Regions from separate parts of the Lelliottia sp. GFLA7 genome, predicted to be linked through region 1. Evidence: predicted binding sites of a transcription regulator. Region 1 holds the regulator's gene; the other holds the start of a gene.
The links. The regulator Fur, encoded in region 1, represses iron uptake genes when iron is present. The targets are predictions, from matches to a motif close to ATAATAATGAGAACNACTATCAA.

Region 1 (7,796 bases):
TGGCATCTGGAGATGGATAAGTTCTATCAGAATGACAAGAAAACCAAAGTCGAATACCTCCACTCGTTAGGGGCGAAATATGACTTTAAAAACGATTTAGTGCTGGAAGCGGCTTTTGGTCAGGCAGAAGGATACGTGGATCAATACTTCGCCAAAGCCAGCTATAAATTCGATATCGTCGGCGGCCCGCTGTCCACCAGCTATCAGTTCTACGGCACGCGTGACAAAGTCAGCGATGGCAGCGTGAACGATCTGTATAACGGCACGGCATGGCTGCAAGCATTGACCTTCGGCTACAAAGTCGGGCAAGTTGATTTGCGTCTGGAAGGAACATACGTGAAGGCCGAAGGCCAGCAGGGCTACTTCTTGCAGCGTATGACACCGACCTACGCGTCATCAAATGGTCGCCTGGATATCTGGTGGGATAACCGTTCGGATTTCAACGCCGATGGTGAGAAAGCTGTATTCTTCGGCGCCATGTATGACCTGAAAAACTGGAATCTGCCGGGCTGGGCGGTTGGCGCATCTTACGCGTATGCATGGGACGCAAAACCTGCAGATATGGCTACGCCGGACGCTTACTATGACCCGAACTATCGCCTGAAAGAGTCCTCATATAGCCTCGATGCGATCTACACCCTCCAGGAGGGTCGCGCGAAGGGCACGATGTTCAAACTGCACTTCACCCAGTACGACAACCACTCCGATATTCCAAGCTACTCGGGCGGTTACGGCAACATCTTCCAGGATGAGCGTGACGTGAAATTCATGGTCATCGCGCCATTCACCATTTTCTGATGAACGCGCCGGCGGGGTGATTCCCCCCATCCCGCCGGAATGGAGACTGAAATGCTGAAAAAATTGATTATCGTCGCGGTGCTCGCATCGGGGCTGGTCGCCTGCGCACAGCCTCAGGCACCAAAAGAAGACTCACGACTGAAAGAGGCGTACAGCGCCTGTATTAACACCGCCGAAGGATCGCCAGACAAAATCCAGGCCTGTCAGAGCGTGCTGACTGTGCTGAAAAAAGAGAAAGCGCACGAGCAGTTTGCGACGCAGGAAAATGTGCGGGTGCTGGATTACCAGGCCTGTATTCAGGCGCGTCAAACCGGTAACGATCAGGAAGTGGCAAAGCGTTGTGACAAGATCTGGCAGGAGATCCGCAGCAACAACAGCAAGTAATCTTCTTTTGCCACGCCCGGTTGTGCTTCATCCTGAAATTCGCAGGATGAAGCGCAACCGGGCTTTTTCATTTATAGCAGGCAAAAAAAAGCCAACCGTTAGGTTGGCTCAGAGTATGAAATACGATTATTTGGTGTCGTGCGCGTGATCGTTTTCGCGGCAATCGCCTTCTGCACAGTGACCGTAGAGGTACAGGCTGTGGTTGGTCAGACGGATACCATGACGAGTGGCAATCTCACGCTGACGAGATTCGATAGATTCATCGCTAAACTCAATCACCTTGCCGCAATCCAGGCAAATGAGGTGATCGTGGTGATGCTGTTGTGTCAGTTCAAAAACGGATTTACCGCCTTCAAAATTATGACGGGTGACAATCCCGGCGTCATCAAATTGGTTCAGAACGCGATAAACGGTCGCCAGGCCAATCTCTTCGCCCATGTCGATCAGACGTTTATACAAGTCTTCCGCACTGACATGGTGATTGTCCGGCCCTTGCAGTACTTCCAGGATTTTTAAACGAGGAAGCGTCACTTTCAGGCCAGCCTTCTTTAATGCGGTATTGTTGTCAGTCATGCGGAATCTGTCCTGTTGCTAAACGATTCACTTCTAAAGAAGAAGTGACAGAAAATGCACTTGGGATAATGCGTTTCATTATAGAACTGCCATGCTTAAATGAAAACTGCAAGTCTCAAGCAAAGTATGCTTATAAAAACGTGGTATCGCCAACAAAGTTGAGCGAAGGCATCCACTTTAACCTGGGATATTGTACAGGTCTGAAAGCAAAAGTTAAAAATTTGTAGCAATTATTTTAATTGGAAATACCTATCAATGCGGCGCAACAGTTTTGCAGCGCCGCACGATCAATCAGGCATTCAGGATATCGTCGAGGTGAAGTTCTTCGCGGATCTGCTTAACCCATTGGTTTACGCGTTCTGCGGTGAGTTCTGGTTGACGGTCTTCGTCAATCGCCAGGCCCACAAAGTGATCGTCATCCGCCAGGCCTTTAGACGCTTCAAAGTGGTAACCCGCCGTTGGCCAATGACCGACAATCGCCGCGCCGCGCGGTTCGATGATGTCGCGGATGGTGCCCAGCGCATCACAGAAGTACTCTGCGTAATCTTCCTGGTCACCGCAGCCGAACAGCGCGACCAGCTTACCGTTGAAGTCGACTTCTTCCAGCGTTGGGAAAAAATCATCCCAGTCACACTGCGCTTCGCCGTAGTACCAGGTAGGAATGCCCAGCAGCAGAATATCGTAGCCTTCGAGATCTTCTTTGCTGCTCTTCGCAATGTCATGGACGTCGGCAACGTCTTTACCAAGCTGTTTTTGAATGTTTTTTGCGATGTTTTCGGTATTACCGGTATCGCTGCCGAAGAAAATGCCGATGATTGCCATGAGTAAAATAACCTCTTGAAACTTAATGGTATGGTGGCACAAATTGTCCACGGATAAGGGCAATCATAGCAGAACAGAGAAGTCAGCGGAAACAGCTATCACGCGGGACTGCACTCTGTGCTACATGAAAGTGGGGTAAGGGTGGTTTTTCAGACTTTTACTGAGAATGGCGCAATGCCTGCAGTTGCAGCATAAGCATCTCTTCGATCAGCTCGCTGCGGCTGATTTCACGGGCCTCAGCCAGTTCGCTTAGGGCATCGACGGCGTCCGCATTGAGTTTTAACTCGACGCGTTTAAGCCCACGACTTTTGTCGCGTTTAAGCTGGTTGCGCTTATTGATGCGCAACTGTTCATCGCGCGAAAGCGGATTGGTTTTAGGTCGTCCCGGTCGACGTTCAGTCGCGAACAGATCTAATGTCGTACGGTCCGTTTGTTCTTTGGCCATGATTCAGATAATTCGGGGAAAACGAGCGGCCCTGCTATTGCCGGGGCGATGAGCGCGACATCATACATTACTGATATCAGCACGCCAACGACTGGAGGCCAACAGGCGTCCAGTCGCTGACATTTTAATCAAATCGCGTTCTCAGAGAGATAACGACGGATGGCGCGCAGCACCGCTTCCGGTTTTTCGGCGTGAACCCAGTGGCCCGCACCGGCAATCACATGCGCACGCGCCTGCGGGAATTGCGCCAGCAGCGCATCGCGATAGGCTTCGGTGACATACGGTGAATTACCGCCGCGAATAAAGAGCGTAGGGGACTGCCAGGCGGGAACCGGCTGCCAGCCGACAATGTTATCGTACTGATCCCACAGCACCGGCACGTTAAATCGCCACGCGCCCTCGACGAACGACTTCAGCAGAAATTGCACCACGCCTTCTTCATCTAACTGCCCGCGCATAATCGCCGCCGCCTGCTGGCGGGTTGCAGCGCCCGCTTCAGTGACAGCGTTGATCGCCGCAAAGATTTCATCGTGGCGACGAACATCGTAATCCACGGGCGCCACGTCAATCACCACCAGCTGGTTGATGCGCTCTGGCGCAATGGCCGTCAGGGCCATCACCGCTTTACCGCCCATTGAATGCCCAATCAGCGTCGCTTTTTCGATGTTATTCGCATCAAGCGTATCCAGCAGATCCTGGGCCATCGCCGCATAAGTCATCTCCGGATCGCGGGCTGAAATACCGTGGTTGCGCATATCGACCTGCAAAATATCGTGATCGGTAACCAGATCGCGCGCCAGCACGCCCAAATTATCAAGGCTGCCAAAAAGGCCGTGAACCAGTACGATGGGAGAATTATTGTTCGGCGATTGTGCAGATTGCGCTCGGCTATTCAATTTCATGGCAAAGTTCTTTTTTTACGTATGTCAGGTTAGGGTATTATGTTGACCATTCTGCCGCCCGGCTGCAAGGATCCAGTTTATTCTGACTTTTGCCGCCACCCTGGCTTGACCCTATCCGCGGTTGGGATTAGCCCCTATAATCCCAACGACTTGTATTCAGATAAGATATTGCACTGGATTAAGATGAAAACAATCGAAGTTGATGATGAGCTCTATGCGTATATTGCCAGCCACACGCGACATATTGGCGAGAGTGCGTCCGACATTTTACGTCGCATGCTGAAATTTTCTGCCGCTTCACAGCCTGCAACTCCGGTTTCAAAAGAGGTTCGCGCGTCGAACGTCGTGGCGGAAGCAAAAACCGTTGCGCCGGTTAAAGACAAAGTGCGTGCGGTACGTGAACTGCTGCTCTCCGATGAATACGCAGAGCAAAAGAAAGCGGTTAACCGTTTTCTGCTGGTGCTGACTACACTTTATTCACTGGATAACAAAGCGTTTGCTGAGGCGACCGAGTCGCTCCACGGCCGTACGCGCGTGTACTTCGCGGCGGATGAGCAGACGCTGATTCAAAACGGTAACCAAACCAAACCAAAACAGGTTCCGGGTACCCCATATTGGGTCATCACCAATACCAACACCGGACGCAAACGCAGCATGGTCGAACACATCATGCAGTCGATGCAATTCCCGGCGGAATTGATTGAAAAGGTTTGCGGAACAATTTAACCCTTGCATAAGAAGGACCAGGCAATGGCAAATCACGAACGTGCGGGTCAGCCTGCACAACAAAGCGATTTGATTAACGTCGCTCAGCTTACCTCTCAGTACTATGTATTGAAGCCGGAAGTGGGCAACGCAGAACACGCAGTGAAGTTTGGTACGTCTGGCCACCGCGGCGGCGCGGCACGCCACAGCTTTAACGAACCGCATATTCTGGCCATTGCTCAGGCCATCGCTGAAGAACGCGCCAAAAACGGTATTACCGGTCCGTGCTTCGTCGGTAAAGACACCCACGCTCTGTCCGAACCGGCCTTCATTTCCGTTCTGGAAGTGCTGGCAGCGAATGGTGTGGATGTCGTTATCCAGGAAGACAACGGCTATACCCCAACGCCTGCGGTCTCGAACGCTATTCTGGTGCACAACAAAAAAGGCGGCGCGCAGGCGGACGGTATCGTTATCACGCCATCGCACAACCCGCCGGACGATGGCGGTATCAAATACAATCCGCCTAACGGTGGCCCGGCTGATACTAACGTCACCAAAGTGGTTGAGGACCGTGCGAACGCGCTGCTGGCTGATGGCCTGAAAGGCGTTAAGCGTATTTCTCTGGATGCTGCGATGGCTTCTGGTCACGTGAAAGCGATCGATCTGGTTCAGCCATTTATCGAAGGACTGGCGGATATCGTGGATATCGCGGCGATCCAAAAAGCGGGACTCAAGCTGGGCGTCGATCCGCTGGGCGGCTCCGGTATCGAATACTGGAAACGTATCGCGGAGTTCTACAAGCTGGATCTGACCATCGTTAACGATCAGGTCGATCAGACGTTCCGCTTTATGCATCTGGATAAAGATGGCGCAATCCGTATGGACTGCTCTTCCGAGTGCGCGATGGCCGGTCTGCTGGCACTGCGCGACAAGTTCGATCTGGCATTTGCTAACGACCCGGATTATGACCGTCACGGTATCGTCACGCCTGCGGGTCTGATGAACCCAAACCATTATCTGGCGGTGGCGATTAACTATCTGTTCCAGCATCGCCCTCAGTGGGGCAAAGACGTTGCGGTAGGTAAAACGCTGGTGTCATCGGCGATGATTGACCGCGTGGTAAACGATCTGGGCCGTAAGCTGGTGGAAGTGCCGGTTGGTTTCAAATGGTTCGTTGACGGTCTGCATGACGGCAGCTTCGGTTTTGGTGGCGAAGAGAGCGCGGGTGCTTCGTTCCTGCGTTTCGACGGCACGCCGTGGTCGACGGATAAAGACGGCATCATCATGTGCCTGCTGGCCGCCGAAATCACCGCCGTGACCGGTAAAAACCCGCAGGAACATTACAACGAACTGGCTGCGCGATTTGGCGCACCGAGCTACAACCGTATTCAGGCTAGCGCGACCTCGGCGCAGAAAGCCGCACTCTCTAAGCTCTCTCCTGAGATGGTGAGTGCAAACACGCTGGCGGGTGACCCGATTACCGCACGTTTGACAGCGGCGCCGGGTAACGGTGCGTCCATCGGCGGTCTGAAAGTGATGACTGAAAACGGCTGGTTCGCAGCGCGTCCGTCCGGTACGGAAGATGCGTACAAAATCTATTGCGAAAGTTTCCTCGGCGACGAACACCGTCAGCTGATTGAGAAAGAAGCGGTAGAGATTGTCAGCGAAGTGCTGAAAAACGCGTAAATGTGTTTGATTGCGCGGGGCTGATATCCTCCCCGCAACCTTCTTCCACGGAAGAGGGGAAAAAAACGGCAACCCCAGGGTTGCCGTTTTACTTTTATATTAACTGTTATCTTAACTGTGCTTATTTTTCAGTTCAAAACGCGGTGACACCAGACCGTACAGCGTCCAACCCATAAACGTCACCATTGCGCCATACAGCATCGCTTCCTGGCCGGAAGAGTAAAGTGCATAGAAGCTGTAAATGGCCCCGACCAGCGCCACAATATTGGCCACTTTCGCTTTGCCGGGTTCGACATTGGCCATTTTCTGTATGATCACCAGCGCCGCCATCGACAAGATATACGGAATGATATTAGTCACCACGGCCAAATTGACCAGCACGTTGAATTGACTGCTCAGCGACGGGCTAATGGTCATCAGCGACAAACCGCTCTGGAAAATAACAATCGCCAGCATTCCCTGAATCGGCGCTTCTGACTTGCTCACACGCGAGAAGATTTTTGGGAAATAACCGGAGTCCGCGGAGGATTTGAACACCTGCGCAATCGTGAACTGCCAGCCGAGCAGTGAACCGCAGCAGGACATCACCATCAGCCCCATGATCACTTTCCCGACTTCTGGCGTAAACATCTGCGCAAAAGCCAGACCAAACGGCGCGGTGGAGTTTGCCAGATCCATATTCGGCACAATCCCGGCGATCACGTTGGTTGAAACGATGTAAATCACCGCCGCGCCCAGCGTACCACCCAGCACCGCAATCGGCACGTTGCGCTCTGGGTTTTCCACCACTTCGGCGTTGGCACACGCCGATTCCAGCCCAAGAAATGCCCACAGCGTCATGGCAATCGACGACCCGACCGCGGTAAAGAACGGTACGTGATGTGGGTTCCAGGAGTTGGCGTAGAGCGTTGGACTAAACCAGAACCAGCCGATAATGCACAGCCCGACGACCGGGATGATCACTCCCCAGACGGTCACGCTGCTGATTTGCCCGGTAATGCGCGCGCCGCCAAAGTTGGCGATAGTACAAAGCCACAGTACGCCAATGGTCGCGAGGCCGATCTGCACCGGCGTAAGCGCTGCACCAAACAGCTCCGTGCCATAGCCGACAGCAGAAATGGCAATTGCCACGTTAGCGATCAGCAGCGACACGCCGTAGGTGTAGTTCGCCATAAAATTGCCCGACTTACCGAAGGCATATTCGGCGTAACCGCCCATCCCGCCGGTCTTGCGGCTGAACATTCCGCATTTAGCAAACGCCCACGCCAGCGCCATCGACCCGACGGCTGTGACCAGCCAGGAGATAATCGAGATCGTCCCCACTTCCGCAAGTTTGGTGGGCAGCATGATGATGCCCGATCCCATCATGTTCACCATTGTCAGAATAGTGAGCTGCACCACCCCCATCTTATTGGATTTGCTCATAGTTTTTCCCCTTTCAGCAGCGCGGGCTGCGCAACGGGTTGTTTAATCACGTAGCA
Region 2 (7,796 bases), on a different contig from region 1:
TTGATACGAAAATATTCGCGGCGCTGAACAAACCACACGCTATCGGGTAATGGCGCAAAAAAAGCAGGCAGGCCCTGATAGTCGCCCTGAATCAGCTGCGGTAGGACAAACTCGACTTTCGCGCCTTTCGTTTCCGCCATCACAGCGAGATTTTGCGCGCGCAAAGCCGCCCGATTTTCATATTCCTGACTACCGAGGTCGATGACCAGACGCTCAGGGGTCGCCTCAAGGATCTTGCTGATAAACTGATTTGTAGACCAACTGATGCGCAAAGGGACTTCGCCCTTATGCAGGTCGCGTAATACCCCTAAGACAGCCAGCGGATTTTGCTTCAGGAACTGCTCACTGTAATTACTCACGCCGAATGGCTCCTCGGTTGTCTGACAGACTGTCGATGAAGTATCGGCAGTAAACGAAAGAACTTAATACAAACCGGTGAATTTTTTTTTAAAATGAGACGTAATTAAGTCGGTGACAAAGAATGATTTTCGCGTGCTGTCCTATACTTAAGTCACTTGCGCGGAAGATTTCAGCGCATGCGTTTAATCTGCAAGAGGGCATCGTATGGGTATCATCGCGTGGATTGTGTTTGGTCTGATTGCCGGTATTATCGCAAAATTCATCATGCCTGGGCGTGATGGCGGCGGCTTTATCCTGACCTGTGTACTGGGTGTGATTGGTGCAGTTGTGGGAGGCTGGCTGGCGACAATGTTTGGCGTCGGCGGCAGCGTGAGTGGTTTCAATTTGCACAGTTTCCTGGTGGCTGTCGTGGGTGCCATCGTCGTGCTGGCGATATTCCGGTTACTCAGGCGTGCGTAAGCAGACATCAACGGCTCTCGATTGAGGGCCGTTTTTTTTTGGTCTTGATATTGCTTTGTAAATCGAAATGAGAATAATTGTCGTTTCTGGCTATTTCTAATAATAAGACGACAATATGAAAACCTCACGTTTTGCGATATGTGCGTTGGCAGGCGCGGTCACGCAGGCGTTACACACGCCTGCGTTTGCTCAGGAATCCACAATCGTGGTCAGCGGGGCGGAGCAAGATAGCGCGCTGCCCGGTTGGACCAACAGCGCTACAAAATCTGCGGTGGCTGAAAGTAAAACCCCGCAGGTGATAAACACGATATCGGCCACGGAGATCGCGCAGCGCCACGCGAATTCGGTCAACGAAATCCTGCGCTACGCGCCAGGCGTTTCCACCGAAGTACGTGGCAATACCTCGTATATGAGCGAATACAAAATTCGCGGCTTCACCGTTGAGCAAGAGTATTACAACGGTCTTCAACTTCCCTATAACGTGACCGGGAATACCAAAGCGCGGATCGATCCCTTGTTGATCGAGAGTGTAGATATTCTCAAAGGCCCCGCATCTGTTCTGTACGGCGGTGGCTCGCCCGGCGGGCTGGTGAATATTCAGGGCAAAAAACCGCAAAAAAACCAGCATACGGAAGTGGGCTTTACTACCGGCACGCGTAATCTGAAAGAGGGTTATCTGGATTCCACCGGGCAAATCGCCGACAGCGACTGGAATTACCGTCTGCTGGGTAAAGCGACCGAAGGTGACGATCAGCCGCACACCACGCGCACCGAAAACTATCTGGTCGCGCCGTCTGTCACCTGGCAGCCTGACAGCAAAACGCGCCTCACCCTTGACGCGCTGGCGCAAAACACCCCGAGCCTCTCGCCGTCGAACCCGTTGCCGTTATCGTATTTGCGGTCGAAATATGCTGATCGACGCGACTACGCGGGTGATGAGTGGAGCGGCTTCAAGCAGCGCCAGTGGATGTTGGGCTACAGCTTTGAACATGAATTTGACAGCGGCTGGGGCTTCAACCAAAAAGCGCGCTATTTTGACGTCGACACCCATCAGCGCAGCGTCTATTCAACGGGGGCGGGTAGCGAGCTTTACCAGCTCAATCGTTTTGCCTACACCACGGATGAAGATCTGCACAGTTTTAATATGGATAACCAGGTAACCAAAACCGTGACCCTGGGTGAATGGAAACATCACCTGCTGGCGGGCTTTGATTATCAGAAATTGAATTCCCATTTCCACTATCGCTACGCGTCGGCAACGCCGGGCATTGATATGCGTGACCCGGATTACACGCAAATCAGTGAAAGCGCGCTGGGCCTGTATACCGCGCAGAAAAACCGCCTGAGCTATCAGCAAAACGGTTACTACCTGCAGGATCAGGTAGAGTTTGGCGGCTTGAATCTCCTCGGCAGCTTGCGCTACGACGATTACCGTTCGGTCACCACCAACTATCTGCAGAATGGCGACAAGGCTTGGGTATCGCAGGATCGCGTAACCAAACGACTGGGCGCGCTGTATGCGTTTGAAAACGGAATTTCACCGTTCATCAGTTACTCAGAAGGCTTTGCCCCAGTTTCGCCGCAGGGCACGTTGATGGCGAAAGATGTCAAACCGACCACCAGCAAACAGGTGGAAGGCGGGGTCAAATATCTGTTGGAAGAGTACGCCACCACGCTGACCGCGTCAGTGTTCAATATTCGCCAGAAAAATGTCGTGACCACCGATCCCGGTTTCCTGAACTATCGTCAAACGGGTGAAGTGGAGTCGAAAGGGGCTGAGCTGTCCGTCGTCAGCCGTCCGACCGATAATCTGACGCTGATTGCAAACTACGCGTACACCCATGCGATCAACACCGAAGATGATAAGTATCAGGGCAAACGACCGACGCAGGTGCCGGAAAATGCCTTTAATCTTTGGGGTGATTACACCTTCGACAGCACGCTGCTGAAAGGCTTGAACCTGGGCGCGGGTGCGCGTTATACCGGGCCGATGGAAATTGCGCCAGCCAACGATCAGGGCAAGCTGGGCGGAACGACTCAGTACGATCTGGCCGCGTCGTATAGACTGGGTGAAGTTATGCCTTCTCTCGAAGGGCTGACCCTTAAGGCCAGCGCGCAGAACATCACCAACAAAGAAACCTTTACCTGTTATGACGCCACAAACTGCTGGATTGGGCGCGACCGTACTTATCAGGTCGGAGCGAGCTACAGTTTCTAATTAAGCACGGTGCACTGAGATAAAAAGGAAAACGGCAACTGATGTTGCCGTTTTTTTGCTATTCCCTTTTGGGATGTGAGCAATAAGATAACGTTCTGGCTACTGCGCCGCACTCTTCTGCGTTGACGATTGAGGAGCCACATCATCATTCGCCGCCGGTTGCGAGGCCGGTACGCTGTCGCACGGTTTCTCTTTCGGGCACACAAGATCCAGCATTTTTAAGGTCACGCCGTTGGTCCAGCCGAATCCATCCTGCAACGGATACTCGCCTCCGCCGCCGCCCGTCCCGGTGGTAGAAACGTCATATTTCTCGACCAGTTTTTGCTCGCGATCGTAGGTGTGCTGAACGTTGGTGAGGAAGCGCCAGGTGACATCCATCGCCACTTTTTCATGCCCGTAGTTTTGCAGCCCTTCAGCGGCAACCCATTGTAAAGGTGCCCAGCCGTTTGGCGCATCCCACTGCTGGCCGCTATTGATGGTGGTCGTCGAGATCCCACCCGGTTTTAGCAAACGCGAGGCCGTCGCGCTGGCAACTTTCGCAGCACGGTCGTTTGATGCGGCGTTCACATACAGCGGGAACAGCGCGGCGGCAGTTAGCTGATTACGCACCTTTTTGCTTTTCAGATCGTAATCGGCGTACCAGCCCTCTTTTTCATTCCACAGATGGCTTTCCATGGCTTTTTGACGAGACGTCGCCAGGGTTTCATACTTGCTGGCCGCAGCAGCATCACCCGATTCCTGGCTGGCTTTTGCCAGCAGTTTTTCCATCTTGAACATCAGGGCGTTAAGATCGACAGGCACAATGCTGGTGGTGCGGATCGTCCCCAACTTTTGCGGATCGTCCATCCAGCGGGAGCTAAAGTCCCAGCCGGACGCCGCCGCAGATCGCAGATCGCGATAGATCTCCGTCGCCGGACGGTTCGGGTTATTTTTAGCGGTGGTCACGTCATCCAGCCAGGATTCAGGGCGGGGCGTATCGCGGTCATCCCAGTAGCGGTTCAGAATCGAGCCATCATCCAGTTTCACCACCCGTTTGTTCGCCTGTCCCGGCTGCAATGTCTCCGCGCCCTCCATCCAGTAGGCGTACTCTTTTTCCATCTGCGGACGATAGGTTTTCAGCGCCTCTTTATCATGCGTCGCCAGCAGCTCAACCATCAGCGAGAAGAAAGGCGGCTGAGAGCGGCTCAGATAATAGCTGCGGTTCCCATTAGGAATGTGGCCCCACGAGTCGAGTTCGTAGCCAAAGTTCGCCACCATATCGCTGATCTTGTCCCAATGGCCGCTCTCGGCCAGGCCCAGCATAGTGAAGTAGCTGTCCCAGTAATAGACCTCACGGAAGCGCCCGCCGGGCACGACATAGGGTTTTGGCAACGGAAGCAGTGAATCCCATTTGCTGGCCTTGTCGGTGGTGCGCGTCAGCACCGGCCATAACCCGTCAATATGTTCGCGTAAGTTCTGTCCGGCGGGGGGAACATATTTTTCCCCTTCGCCCGGCAGGGTGAAGTTCATCTCGACAAAGTGGCGCAGGTCAAAGCCAGACTGTTTATGCTGCATCCGGTAATCCGCCAGGATCATCAAGGGATCGCTTTTTGGTACCGCGTCGGCAAAGGTTTTTTGATCAGGGAATAATTTTGCGCTCTGCACGTCGACGAACAGGGGACCGAGCAGAATATCCGGCGACTGCTTTTGCGTCGATTGTGCCTCTTCGGCATGGCTGAACGCAGCCACACCCAGCAGTGCGCCTCCCAATGCGACGCGCAGCGCCAGCGGTAAAGCCGCAGGACGGCGCAGATCAATTATCGTCATCGATTCTTCTCCTTTTTATTTGCGAGCAGCGTGAACGCTGTCGTCAATCACCTGAAAACCTTAGACGAATATCGCAGGCTTCGCGTGTTGAACATCCCACTTTAGGCAGAACCAGACGATTTACTGTTTAGATCTCCTCTGCAAGCGGGGTGGTTTCGCGTAAGGCACCCGGCGCCTGGCCCACAATGCGCTTAAAGGCGCGACTGAACGCCGCGAGTGAGCCATAACCCAGGCGCAGCGCGACCGTTTCAATCGGCTGATTTTCATGACGAATGTACTGAATCGCCAGCCGCATCCGCAGCTCGCTTAGGTATTTTGCCGGTGTCGTCCCGGTGGCCGATAAAAAGCGCTCGGCAAAAACGGATCGCGATGTCCCGGCCTCTTTTGCCAGCTCCGCCACGCTCCAGTTGACGCCCGGCTGCTGGTGCATGGCATAAATCGCGCGGCTGAGGCGCGGATCGCGCAAAACCTGTACCCAGCCGGTGGCCTTGCCGCAACCCGCTTCCACCCAGCCACGCACGATGAGGGCGGCGACTACATCCGCGAGGCGCGCCAGAATTCCGGCGAATCCCACCTGGCGCGTCATGGACTCGCGCTCCATTGCCGCCAGCAGCGGATGGATCTCGGGCCATGTCGACATCAGGCGACTCACCATCATCACTTCGGGCATCGCTTTGATCAGCGGCTGCATCCCGCCCAGCTCAAAGTCCATACATCCGCTGAATATCACCGTCTTGTCGCTCTGAGGGCACGGCTCGCAGGTAATGGCGCAGACAGAGTTGCAAATCGATTCGCTGGGATAGGCGGAAACCGGGATTACGGTGGCATTTTCATCAGAAAGCAAGGCGTGCGCATTGCCATTGGGGATAAACAGCGCGTCGCCGCTGTTGAGGGTAAAGCGCGCGCCGCTCTCCATGCGCAGCAGCGCAGTCCCCTGACTCACGAAATGAAACTGCGCTTTGCCGGCGACATAGGCAAACGACACGCCAAAGGGCGCGGTGGTTTCGATGCGACGGTATTTCACACCAGAAAGCCGCATTCCGCGCAAAAGCTCGCTGATCATATCGGGTGGCTGAACGGTCATGGAGACAACTCCGGACGAATAATCAATAAGTGGAGATTATATGTCATAGATCGTCCGTAGGGAACGCCCTATGATTCGTGACAGTTGTCACATTATTCTAACGGGAGAGCAACAGATGAGTTCATGTATCGCGGCGAGTGAGGCAATCGTGCCCGCAAAACCCGCCTGGCGAGCCGTCTATTCACTGGGACTGGGAGTATTTGGCCTGATTACGGCCGAGTTTTTACCCGCCAGTTTATTAACACCGATGGCGGCAAGTCTGGGGGTGACAGAAGGCATGGCCGGGCAGGCAGTCACCGCAACGGCGTTGGTTGCGCTGGTCACCGGCTTGCTGATCACGCCCGCAACGAAAAATATCGATCGCCGCTGGGTGCTGATGTTTTTCTCGGTGCTGCAAATTATCTCCAGTTTGCTGGTGGCATTTGCGCCCACGCTGAACGTGTTGCTGTTTGGCCGTTTACTGCTGGGAATTGCCATTGGCGGTTTCTGGGCGATGTCGACCGCGACCGCGATGCGGCTGGTGCCCGCGGATAAAGTGCCAAAAGCGCTGGCGGTGATTTTCTCCAGCGTGTCGGTCGCCACAGTGGTTGCCGCGCCGCTCGGCAGCTATCTCGGCAGCCTGATTGGCTGGCGCAACGTCTTTATCCTCTGCATTGTGCCGAGCATTGTGGCGCTGCTGTGGCAGCTCTGGGTACTGCCGTCGATGAAGCCGGAGAGCAGCGGCAGCATGGCGACGCTCCTGCGCGTGCTGCGCCGTCCGGGGATGATTGGCGGTTTACTGGCGACGGTACTGATTTTCAGCGGACATTTTGCCTTCTTCACCTATCTGCGTCCGTTCCTCGAAACCGTTGGACAGGCGAGCGTAGAGACCATTTCGTTGATCCTGCTGGGCTTCGGGCTGGCGAATTTTGTCGGCACGTCGATTGCCGGGATGTTGCTGGCGCGTAATTTGCGCCTGACGCTGGCGCTGGTTCCTTTCGTGATGGGCATTCTGGCGTTGATGATGGTGGCGTTTGGTCATCTGGCGATGCTGGACGGGCTGCTGGTGGCGCTGTGGGGATTTGCGTTTGGGCTGGTGCCTGTAGGCTGGTCAACCTGGCTTGCCACGACTGTTCCGGACGAGGCCGAAAGCGCGGGCGGTTTGCTGGTCGCCTCCATTCAGTTCGCCATTGGTGCTGGCGCGGCAGGTGGCGGGGCGATATTTGATCTTAACGGTGCCAGCGGCGTATTTGCTGGCAGCGGCCTGCTGCTGGTCTCCGCCATGGTGATTGTGCTGGCGGGCGTGCGGGTCAAGCCGGTGACGGCGGAATAAGAAAACGCCCCGAAAAGGGGCGTGTATTTCATACGGCTCGCGGCACTTTTCGGGCATGAGCATGTTTTGCTTCGTCATGTTGGCGATACGCAGTATGCCCAATTCCAGGAATACGGCGACCCTTAAGATCCCGGTGTTAGCGCTCCCTCTCACCGCTTTCTACGCGATATTTTGGCAAAGGTTAGCTATTTAAATTCTTTGTGATTTCCGGCCTTTTCTCAGATCGTCGTAGATAAATACAGACTGCGGAAATGGCGCTGGAACAGATGGGTAAAGGGTCGTCTTACTATTTACATGAAGAGCAGCGCGAAGCGATACGACGTCTTTCGCAAGGCTGGCTGTGGCGCAGTGAATTCCCGACGTGGATGCTGATTGCGGGAATCTACGGCGGTTGGTTTTCGACGCTGATTTTTTGGCAATCCATCGGGCTCATTCCTTCCACGCTGTTGCTTATTGGGTTCACCGCCTGGTATCTGTCGCTGCAGCATGAACTGATCCACGGCCATCCCACCCGCGTGGCGTGGTTTAATCAGCTGCTGGGCACGCTGCCGCTGGCG

Region 2: a site for Fur is predicted at 881-903, ahead of AC07RN_RS16230 (TonB-dependent siderophore receptor). Genes of this name have one in related genera too.

Annotation. Positions count from the first base shown of each region.
Region 1 is NZ_JBWLAQ010000001.1:782,392-790,187, reverse strand. It holds gene chiP (chitoporin ChiP) at 1-798, shown strand, start outside; gene chiQ (ChiQ/YbfN family lipoprotein) at 853-1,182, shown strand; gene fur (ferric iron uptake transcriptional regulator) at 1,309-1,755, opposite strand; gene fldA (flavodoxin FldA) at 2,047-2,577, opposite strand; gene ybfE (LexA regulated protein) at 2,735-3,022, opposite strand; gene ybfF (esterase) at 3,151-3,924, opposite strand; gene seqA (replication initiation negative regulator SeqA) at 4,108-4,650, shown strand; gene pgm (phosphoglucomutase (alpha-D-glucose-1,6-bisphosphate-dependent)) at 4,675-6,315, shown strand; gene potE (putrescine-ornithine antiporter) at 6,427-7,740, opposite strand; gene speF (ornithine decarboxylase SpeF) at 7,737-7,796, opposite strand, start outside.
Region 2 is NZ_JBWLAQ010000006.1:66,402-74,197, reverse strand. It holds gene ycgR (flagellar brake protein YcgR) at 1-359, opposite strand, end outside; gene AC07RN_RS16235 (GlsB/YeaQ/YmgE family stress response membrane protein) at 565-819, shown strand; gene AC07RN_RS16230 (TonB-dependent siderophore receptor) at 935-3,037, shown strand; gene AC07RN_RS16225 (alpha,alpha-trehalase) at 3,137-4,843, opposite strand; gene AC07RN_RS16220 (cupin domain-containing protein) at 4,971-5,927, opposite strand; gene AC07RN_RS16215 (MFS transporter) at 6,043-7,239, shown strand; gene AC07RN_RS16210 (fatty acid desaturase) at 7,506-7,796, shown strand, end outside.